Regions from separate parts of the Streptomyces sp. NPDC104761 genome, predicted to be linked through region 3. Evidence: predicted binding sites of a transcription regulator. Region 3 holds the regulator's gene; each other region holds the start of a gene.

Evidence for each region. The regulator HspR, encoded in region 3, represses chaperone genes until heat shock. The targets are predictions, from matches to a motif close to TTGAGNNNNNNNNNCTCAA.
Region 1: a site for HspR is predicted at 1,584-1,602, ahead of dnaK (molecular chaperone DnaK). Genes of this name have one in related genera too.
Region 2: a site for HspR is predicted at 1,311-1,329, ahead of lon (endopeptidase La). Genes of this name have one in related genera too.

What each region holds. Positions count from the first base shown of each region.
Region 1 covers NZ_JBVJNZ010000016.1:55,640-58,910, forward strand. Annotated here, with positions in the region: gene dnaK (molecular chaperone DnaK) at 1-1,536, opposite strand, end outside; gene ACZ63F_RS34590 (OsmC family protein) at 1,678-2,103, opposite strand; gene ACZ63F_RS34595 (vWA domain-containing protein) at 2,171-3,271, opposite strand, start outside.
Region 2 covers NZ_JBVJNZ010000006.1:170,291-173,561, forward strand. Annotated here, with positions in the region: gene lon (endopeptidase La) at 1-1,288, opposite strand, end outside; gene ACZ63F_RS18435 (GNAT family N-acetyltransferase) at 1,461-2,264, shown strand; gene ACZ63F_RS18440 (rhomboid-like protein) at 2,653-3,271, opposite strand, start outside.
Region 3 covers NZ_JBVJNZ010000010.1:157,670-160,940, forward strand. Annotated here, with positions in the region: gene ACZ63F_RS26490 (hypothetical protein) at 204-518, opposite strand; gene ACZ63F_RS26495 (fibronectin type III domain-containing protein) at 588-1,490, shown strand; gene ACZ63F_RS26500 (heat shock protein transcriptional repressor HspR) at 1,561-2,007, opposite strand; gene dnaJ (molecular chaperone DnaJ) at 2,013-3,185, opposite strand; gene grpE (nucleotide exchange factor GrpE) at 3,222-3,271, opposite strand, start outside.

The sequences.
Region 1 (3,271 bases), on a different contig from region 3:
GCGGGTCTCCGCGGCCTCACGCCGCTTGCGGTCCTCCTCGGCGTACTGCTCCGCCTCCCGCATCATGCGATCGATGTCGTCCTTGGGGAGCGCGGAGCCGCCGGTCACGGTCATCTTCTGCTCGCGGCCGGTCGCCAGGTCCTTCGCCGAGACGTGCATGATCCCGTTCGCGTCGATGTCGAAGCCCACCTCGATCTGCGGCACCCCGCGCGGTGCGGGCGGCAGGCCGGTGAGGTCGAAGACGCCCAGCTTCTTGTTGTACGCGGCGATCTCGCGTTCGCCCTGGTAGACCTGGATGCCCACCGAGGGCTGGTTGTCGGCCGCGGTCGTGAAGATCTCCGAACGCCGGGTCGGGATGGTGGTGTTGCGCTCGATGAGCTTGGTCATGATGCCGCCCTTGGTCTCGATGCCCAGGGACAGCGGGGTGACGTCGAGCAGCAGCACGTCCTTCACGTCACCGCGGATGACTCCCGCCTGGAGGGCCGCGCCGACCGCGACCACCTCGTCCGGGTTGACGCCCTTGTGGGGATCTTTGCCGGTGAGTTCACGGACCAGTTCGGTGACGGCGGGCATCCGGGTGGACCCGCCGACCAGGATGACGTGGTCGATCGCCGACACCTGCACGCCCGCGTCCTTGACGGCCTGGTGGAAGGGCTTCTTGCAGCGGTCCAGCAAGTCGGCCGTGAGCTCCTGGAACTGGGCCCGCGTCAGCTTCTCCTCCAGATGCAGCGGCCCCTCCGCCGAGGCCGTGATGTACGGCAGGTTGATCGACGTCTCCGTCGACGACGACAGCTCGATCTTCGCCTTCTCGGCGCTCTCGCGCAGCCGCTGCACCGCCATCCTGTCGTTGCCGAGATCGACGCCGTACTGCCCCTTGAACCGCTTCACGAGGTGCTCGACGACCCGCTGGTCCCAGTCGTCGCCGCCCAGGTGCGTGTCGCCGTTGGTGGCCTTGACCTCGATCACGCCGTCGCCGATCTCCAGGAGCGACACGTCGAAGGTGCCGCCGCCGAGGTCGAAGACGAGGACGGTCTGCTCCTCTCCCCGGTCCAGGCCGTAGGCCAGCGCGGCGGCCGTCGGCTCGTTGATGATCCGCAGCACCTTCAGGCCGGCGATCTCCCCGGCCTCCTTGGTGGCCTGCCGCTGGGCGTCGTCGAAGTACGCGGGCACGGTGATCACCGCGTCGGTGACGTCCTCGCCGAGGTAGGCCTCGGTGTCCCGCTTGAGCTTCTGCAGCACGCGCGCCGAGAGCTCCTGGGCCCGGAAGCGGGTGCCGTCGACGCTCCCGCTCTCCGGGAACCGCCAGGCCGCGTCGCCCATGTGCCGCTTGACCGAGCGCGCGGTGCGGTCCACGTTGGTCACCGCCTGCCGTTTGGCGACCTCGCCGACCAGCACGTCGCCGTTCTTCGCGAAGGCCACGACCGACGGGGTGGTGCGCGCCCCCTCGGCGTTGGCGACGACGGTGGGCTCACCGCCCTCCAGCAGGGCCACCACCGAGTTCGTCGTACCGAGGTCGATACCGACCGCACGTGCCATGTCCGTCCCCTTTCCGCCCGGGCACTTCCCCGACTCCAGCACAAAACTTGAGCGAGCTGTTGTCAATGCCGGGTACCCCGGGAACGACGCTGCCGCGCACCCTCGGACGGGGGGTGCGCGGCAGCGCGGCGGGCTGGACGGTCAGGCGAGCTTCGCGTCCAGGGTGATCGTGGTGCCGGCCAGGGCCTGGCTGACCGGGCAGTTCTTCTTGGCGTCCTCGGCGGCGGCGACGAAGCCGTCCGCGTCCAGGCCGGGGACGGTGCCCTCGACGGTCAGGTGGATGCCGGTGATGCCGGTGCCCGGCTGGAAGGTGACGTCGGCGTTGGTGACCAGCTTGGTGGGCGGGGTGCCGGCACCGGTCAGGGCGTGCGAGAGCGCCATGGAGAAGCAGCTGGAGTGGGCGGCCGCGATCAGCTCCTCCGGGCTGGTCTTCCCGTTCGCCTCCTGGGAGCGCGAGGCCCACGTGACGGGCTGCTCGCCGATACCGGAGGAGTCGAAGGTGATGACCCCGTTGCCCTCGGTCAGGCTGCCTTCCCAGACGGTGTGTGCGGTGCGCGTGGTAGCCACGGTTGTTCCTTTCGGCGATGAAGGCGAATGAACCGGTTCGCTCGCCCCCATCCGATCACATCAGGGCTCACCGCACCCGGAAGACCGGCCCACGGGGGGTGAACGGCAGACGACGTCCGTCCGGGATCAGGTAGGCGTGCTCGCGGCGCACCCGCAGGACGTCGCACCAGCCGTCGGTGATCACCAGGACCGGCGCGGCGGGCGGGAAGTCGTCGGCGCGCTGGAGCAGGTCGATGCCGGGCTGCAGGACCGTCCCGCCGCGGCCGTGCACGCGGACCCGGCCGGCGATCTCGGTGGTCGGGAGGTAGCCGGCGTCGTGCGGGGCCGCGTCGCAGAAGACGACACGTGCGGCGGGTACGTCACGGGCCTCGGCGTAGGAGGCGATCGCGCCGAGGGCCTTGCCGAGCAGGGTGCGGTCCATGGAGCCGGAGGTGTCGAGGACCACGCCGAAGGTGCAACGGGCGACCTCCTCGGGCGGAAAGTACCGGCCGGCGCGCGGGATGTCCGGGGTGGACGACTGCCGGCGCGAGGGGCGGGCGTAGGACCGTACGGCCTCCGGGCGCGGCACGAACTCGTCGAACCAGCGGGCGAGCCGGGCGTCCCAGGGCAGCGGCGGATGGCTGAGTGCGCGGATCTCCTCGACCAGTCCGCCGGGCAGCAGTCCCCGGTCCTGCGTCTGGTGCAGGTCGAGCCCCTGACTCAGCCCGCGGCGGTAGAACTCGTCGAGGTCGACGTACGCGCCGGGCGGCCCGAGCGGCGCGCCCAGCACGTCACCGCGTCCCTTGCCGCGCAAGGTGGCGAGCCGCCGCATCCGTCTCAGGTCGACGGCGATCCGGTCGTACACCTCCTCGGCCGAGAGTCCCTTCAACCCGGCGTCGTACAGCAGTCCTTCAGGCATCTCACCGACGCGCATCTCAGCCAGCCAGCCGTTGATGACGTAGTCGCAGGCGATGTTGAAGAGGTAGGGGTCGCGGGCGCCGAGGCGGTCGCCGTGGCGCAGGGCGGCGTGCAGCATCTCGTGGGCGAGGACGAACCGCCACTCCTCGTCGTCCATGGTCCGCAGCGGGTTGACGTAGATCTCGCCGGCCTCGGGGTTGACGGCGGCGACGGAGATGTCGTGGGCGCGGGCCAGTTCGGCGTCGGCGACCAGTGTGATACCGGCCGCGAT
Region 2 (3,271 bases), on a different contig from region 3:
CCGGGTTCATCGAACCGGCCTCCTTGATGGCGCGGACGATCCGGCCGGGCAGCGCGCCGACGTACGTACGGCGGTGGCCGCGGATCTCGGCCTCGTCCCGGACGCCGCCGAGGGCGACCCGGACGAACTTCCGGCCCATCGCATGCGCGACCGACTCACCGAGCGAGGTCTTGCCGACACCGGGCGGACCGACGAGCGCCAGCACGGCACCGCCGCGACGACCGCCGATGACTCCGAGCCCCCGGTCGCTGCGGCGCTTGCGCACCGCCAGGTACTCGGTGATCCGTTCCTTCACGTCCTCCAGGCCCGCGTGCTCGGCGTCCAGGATCGCCTTGGCGCCCTGGATGTCGTACTGGTCCTCGGTCCGCTCGTTCCACGGCAGTTCCAGGACCGTGTCCAGCCAGGTGCGGATCCACGAGCCCTCGGGCGACTGGTCGCTGGAGCGCTCCAGCTTGTCGACCTCCTTGAGGGCGGCCTCGCGGACCTTCTCCGGCAGGTCGGCGGCCTCCACGCGGGCGCGGTAGTCGTCGGACTCCTCGCCGTCCTTGGCGGCGTCGCCGTTCAGCTCGCGCAGCTCCTTGCGCACCGCCTCCAGCTGGCGGCGGAGCAGGAACTCGCGGTGCTGCTTGTCGACGCCCTCCTGGACGTCCTTGGCGATGGTCTCCGCCACGTCCTGCTCCGCGAGGTGGTCGCGCAGGTGCTGGGTGGCCAGCTTCAGGCGGGCGACCGCGTCGACGGTCTCCAGCAGTTCGATCTTCTGCTCGGTGGTCAGGAAGGGCGAGTAACCGGAGTTGTCGGCCAGCTGGGAGACGTCGTCGATGGCCTGCACCCGGTCCACGACCTGCCAGGCGCCGCGCTTGCGCAGCCAGGCGGTGGCGAGGGCCTTGTACTCCTTGACCAGCTCGGTGACATGACCGGGCACCGGGTCCGGGACGTTCTCGTCGATACGGGTGCCCTCCACCCACAGGGCGGCACCCGGGCCGGTCGTACCGGCGCCGATGCGCACCCGGGAGCGGCCGCGGATCAGCGCGCCGGGGTCACCGTCGGCAAGGCGGCCGACCTGTTCGACCGTGCCGAGCACACCGGTGCTCGGGTAGGCCCCGTCGACCCGCGGCACCAGCAGCACCCTGGGCTTGCCGGGCTCGGTGCGGGCGGCGGCCTGCGCGGCCTCCACGGCGGCGCGTACATCGGGGTCCTTCAGGTCCAGCGGGACCACCATCCCGGGCAGCACGACCTCGCCGTCGAGAGGCAGCACAGGGAGGGTGAGTGATGCGGACGTCGAAGCCATGATCTCCCCTTCGGCAGTCAACTTGAGCTATGCCGACTCAATGTTCAGGAGCCCAGAAATGTTCCCATGCATATGTTCGCTCTGAGCGATCGAGTGCCGACCTGGCCGAACACGGTCCCGCGCCCGTGAAAACAGTTGCTCCGCGCGGGCTCATTCCCCGTACGGTCGGCCGGTGACCGACACCGACCTCGACGCGGCCCTGCTCGCCGCCTACGACGCCCAGATGCGCGCCGTCCAGCCCGTCCCCGCGCCCGGCATCACCTACGAGCACGACGGCCCCGCCCTGCGGGTGGTGGGCCAGCACCGCGGCTTCGTGACCGGGCCGCGCGACTGGGGCGGGGTGCGCGGCCCCGAACTGGACGCGCTGATCGCCCGGCAGCGGGACTTCTTCGCGGCGCGCGGCGAGGCCGTGGAGTGGAAGACGCGCGGGCACGACGCCCCGGCGGACCTCCCCGACCGGCTGCGCGCGGCGGGCTTCGTGCCGGAGCCGCGGGAGACGGTGGTGATCGCCCTGGTCGACGAGTCGGCCGTGGCCGCGGCCGCCCTGCCGCCTGGCGTGACCCTGCGCCGGGTCACCGCCGACGCGGACCTGGGGCGGATCGCCGCGCTGGAAAGCGCGGTGTGGGGCGAGGACATGTCGTGGCTCGCGGGCTACCTGCGCGGCCGGCTCACGGTCGCCCCCGACGACAACGAGGTGTTCGTGGCCGAGGCCGCCGGAGAGGTCGTCTCGGCCGCCTGGGTGGCCTTCCGCCCCGGCACGGACTTCGCCATGCTGCTGGGCGGCTCCACCCTGGCCGAGTGGCGCGGCAAGGGCATCTACCGCGCACTGGTCGCCCTGCGAGCGACCCGAGCGGCAGCCAGGAACACCCCCTACCTCCTCGTGGAGGCCTCGTCCGCCAGCGCCCCGATCCTGAAGCGCCTGGGCTTCAGAACGCTGACGACAACAACCCCGTACGTCTGGACCCCGGCCCACTGAAGCGCCCCGCCAGGGGCGCGGGGAACTGCGCGACCGGCCACGACGCACCCGCACCCGGCTTCCCGACCGCCCCTCCCCGGCGTTGAACCCCCGGCCCACTGAAGCGCCCCGCCAGGGGCGCGGGGAACTGCGCGACCAGCCACGACGCACCCGCACCCGGCCCCCGACCGCCTGTCACAACGGCGCGGCGCCCCGGCCGGTCCGGCACCGCCGAACAACGCCGTCGCGGCTGAGCGCCGTTGCGGCTGAGCGCCGTTGCGGCGGAAAGAGATGGCGGCACCGCCACACCACCGCAACACAACTCACGGGAAAGGACCCGAAACCGCCGCCGGACGGACAGGGCAAGGCGGTACACAACGCGGCTCGGCGGCGCGGCGCGGCTGAGCGCTCAGGGGGCCACGGGGACGACGCCGGCCGGGGCCAGGGCCTGGACCCGCTCCCGCCGCCAGCGCCGGACCAACGGCCAGAGCCCCGTGCCGATGCCCAGCGAGATCAGGTGCCCCCAGTTGGTCATCGGGTCCTGGAAGGCGATGAGGTCGGTGACGAGGCTGTAGCCGACCAGGGCGAGCAGCGGCCAGCGCACCCAGGGGGCGAGGAGGCCGCAGAGCGCGCCGATGCTGGCGGCCACGCCGAAGCTGATGCCGTAGTCGAGGCGGTGCAGCGAGGTGTCGGGAAGGTGGCCGGCCAGGACCGCGAGGCCGACCGGGACCTCGGTCGCGAGGGTGGCGAGGACATGGCCGGCCAGGAAGACGAGGATCGCGCGGGCACCGCCTATCCGCCGCTCCAGTGCGGTCAGGACGAGCACGAAGGCCAGCGCGTACGGCGACAGCAGCCCGCCCGCGATCCACAGCGCGCTGGCCAGCAGGACGAAGACCGGGGTGCGCAGCAGGTGGGCGACGTCGGTGCTGGAGTCCTGGTAGAGCGCGTACAGCAGACCGGGGCTGGCCCAGCTCGCGAAGAGCGAGGTGAGGGCCAGGATCGCCGTGTAGGCGAAGGTGACGGGGGTG
Region 3 (3,271 bases):
GGGCTGCTTTGCGACCCAGATGTCTGAAAAGCCAACGCGTAGGCCACACCCGGCGTCAAGCGGAACTACTTAACGAGTGCGCAACACCACGCTCCGCTGCTTCTGTGAAGGCTCAGCGGAATCACCTCCAAACACTCTTTACGGACCCTCCATCCAACGGGAGTTCACGGGCAGGCAAAGATCAGTACAACCAACGCGGTTCCTCACGAGTCGACATCCGGAACGGCCGTTCCGGTCGTGCGGATGCGACCAGAGGATCGAATGAACCCAGCCAGAAGCGCCACGGCCGTCGCCGCGGTGTTCGCCACCGCCGGCACGTTGCCCGGCGGCGCCGCCTGCACCGCCTCGGCGGCCACGGCCTGCTCCTCCCCCGTCTTCACGCGGCAGTTGTTCGCGAACACCACGTTCAAGGGCACCCCGAAGAAGACCGCCTGCGACTCCGCGGTCGACGAGAGCTGGAGCGGTGCGCCGGCGTCCGGCCTCCCGAAGGACGACTTCGGCGTCCACTGGACCGTCACCCGCGACTTCGGCTCCGGCGGCCCCTTCGCCTCGCCGCCTCCGGCCTCGACGGCATCCGTGTCTACCGGGTGGTCCGCACCGACAGGGCGACCGGCGTCAGCAGCACGGTGGCCGGGTGCAAGCCGAACAGCTCGCAGGACCCGCCGCTGACGGATCCTCACACCTACTGGACCTGGACCGGCGACGCCCCCGGGTACGCCGGCGACCGCCAGATCAACGGCTCCTGCTGGGACGTCTCCGGCGCGTCCGAGACGACGTACGACTACACGGTCGTGACGATCGACCCGTACGGCCATGAGTCGCCGCCCGGTCCGGCGGCCACGGCGACCACGCCGGACAGGGTGCGGCCGGCCCCGGTGGAAGACCTGACGGCCGAACCCGTCCCGCTGGGCGTCCGCCTGACGTGGACACCGCCCGCCGACGACGACGTCACCGAGTACTACGTCTGGCAGGGCACGACCGACCCGGACACCGGCGAGACGGTCTGGAAGAAGAACTGCTGGAGCTCGGACTCGTCCGCGACAGGGATCGTCTGCCCGACCGTCCCGGACGGCGCCACCCACGTCTACCGTGTGGCCGCAGCGGACGGTCACCACCTGTACGAGAACGAGGGCCCCGACTTCTTCCACACCACGGCCGTCCAGGTCGCCCTGCCGGACACCCGGCCGCCCGGCTGGACCACGACCGGTGTCCGTGCCGACCGTTACCCGGAGCCGTACGTCACCTGCTCGGAGAGCTCCGGCCTCGGCGACTGCTCCCGGTTCGCCGCCTACCGGGTGGAGCGCTGGGACCCCGCGGCGGCCGCCTGGAGCACCCTGGCCGAGGGCCCTGCGGGCACCGCCGCGTCCTACATGGACACGACCGTGTCCGGGGACGAACTGGGCCTCTACTACTACCGCGTCGTCCGCCTGGACGCCTCGGGCGCCGAGGCGTCGGTCACCTCGGCGGCCTACGGCATCTGGGACTACTGAGGGGACTACTGACCGGACGACGAAAGGGGCCCGGAGGTCGTGACCTCCGGGCCCCTTCGCACGCGTACCGCTAGTCCTTGGCCTTCTTCGGCCGCCACACCACCAGCGCGCTGGTCTGCTGGACCTCCTGGTACGGGACCAGGTCGCGGCGGTAGGAGGCGTGGACGGCGGCCTCGCGCTGCTGCATCGCGGCCGCCGCGCCGTCGACGGTCGCCTGGAGTTCGGCGACGCGCTGCTGGAGTGCCATGACCTGGTTCTCCAGTTCGATGATGCGCTTGATGCCGGCCAGGTTGATGCCCTCGTCCTGGGACAGCGCCTGCACCTGGCGGAGCAGTTCGATGTCGCGGGCCGAGTAGCGGCGGCCGCGCCCGGCCGTGCGGTCGGGGGAGACCAGGCCGAGGCGGTCGTACTGGCGCAGCGTCTGCGGGTGCAGTCCGGAGAGCTGGGCCGCCACCGAGATGACGTAGACCGGAGTCTCCTCGGTCAGTTCATACGGGTTACGTCGACGGCCGTCCATCTGCGTCATGCTCCCTTCGCGGCATCGAACAGCTCGGCGCGCGGGTCCTCGCCCGCGGTCGCCTCGCGATACGCCTCCAATGCGTCCCGAGCATTCCCCGACAGGTCCTTCGGGACACTCACCTCGACGGTGACCAGGAGGTCGCCGCGGGTGCCGTCCTTGCGGACCGCGCCCTTGCCACGGGCGCGCATGGTGCGGCCGTTGGGCGTGCCCGGGGGCAGCTTCAGGGTGACCGGCGGTCCGCCCAGGGTGGGCACCCTGACCTCGCCGCCGAGCGCCGCCTCGGTGAAGGTCACCGGGACGGTCACCGTGAGGTTGTCGTCCTTGCGGCCGAACACCGGGTGGGTGTCCACGTGCACCATGACGTACAGGTCGCCCGCGGGGCCGCCGCGTTCGCCCGGTGCGCCCTTGCCGCGCAGCCGGATGCGCTGGCCGTCGGTCACCCCCGCCGGGATGCGGACCTGCATGGTCCGGGACGACTTGGCGCGCCCGCTGCCCTTGCAGTCGGGGCAGGGGTTCTCCGCGATCAGGCCGCGGCCCTTGCAGTCCGGGCAGGGGTCGGTCAGCGAGAAGCCGCCGCCGGAGCCCCGAGCAACCTGGCCGGTGCCGACGCAGGTCGGGCACACCCTGGGCGTGCCGTTCGCGTCGCCGGTGCCGGAACAGGCCTTGCAGGGGGCCTGCGAGGACATCCGCAGCGGGACCGTGGCGCCCTCGATGGCCTCCGTGAAGCTCAGCGTGACCTCGGACTCGATGTCCTGGCCGCGCCGCGGCTGGGTACGGCCGGCCGTGCCGCCGCCCCGGTTGAACAGGCCCCCCAGGACGTCACTGAAGCCGCCGCCGCCGAAGCCGCCCCCGCCCTGGGCGCTGCCCCCGAAGAGGTCGCCCAGGTCGAAGTTGAAGTTGCCGCCGCCCGCGCCCGGCCCCGGGCGGAACCCGCCGTTACCGAAGAGGGCGCGGGCCTCGTCGTACTCCTTGCGCTTCTTGGGGTCGCCGAGTATGTCGTTCGCCTCGGAGATCTCCTTGAAGCGCTCCTCGGCCTTGGCGTTGCCCTTGTTGGCGTCCGGGTGGAACTCGCGGGCGAGCTTCCGGTACGCCTTCTTGATCTCGGCCTCGGTGGCGTCCTTGGGGACGCCGAGGACCTTGTAGTAGTCCTTCTCGATGAAGTCCTTGGTGCTCATCCCCGACGCCCCTCCTTCCGCTCGGTACTTATTACGTCAGCCCTCCTCAGGGCCGTTGTCCTTCTCGTCGGCCGCGGGGGCCTCCT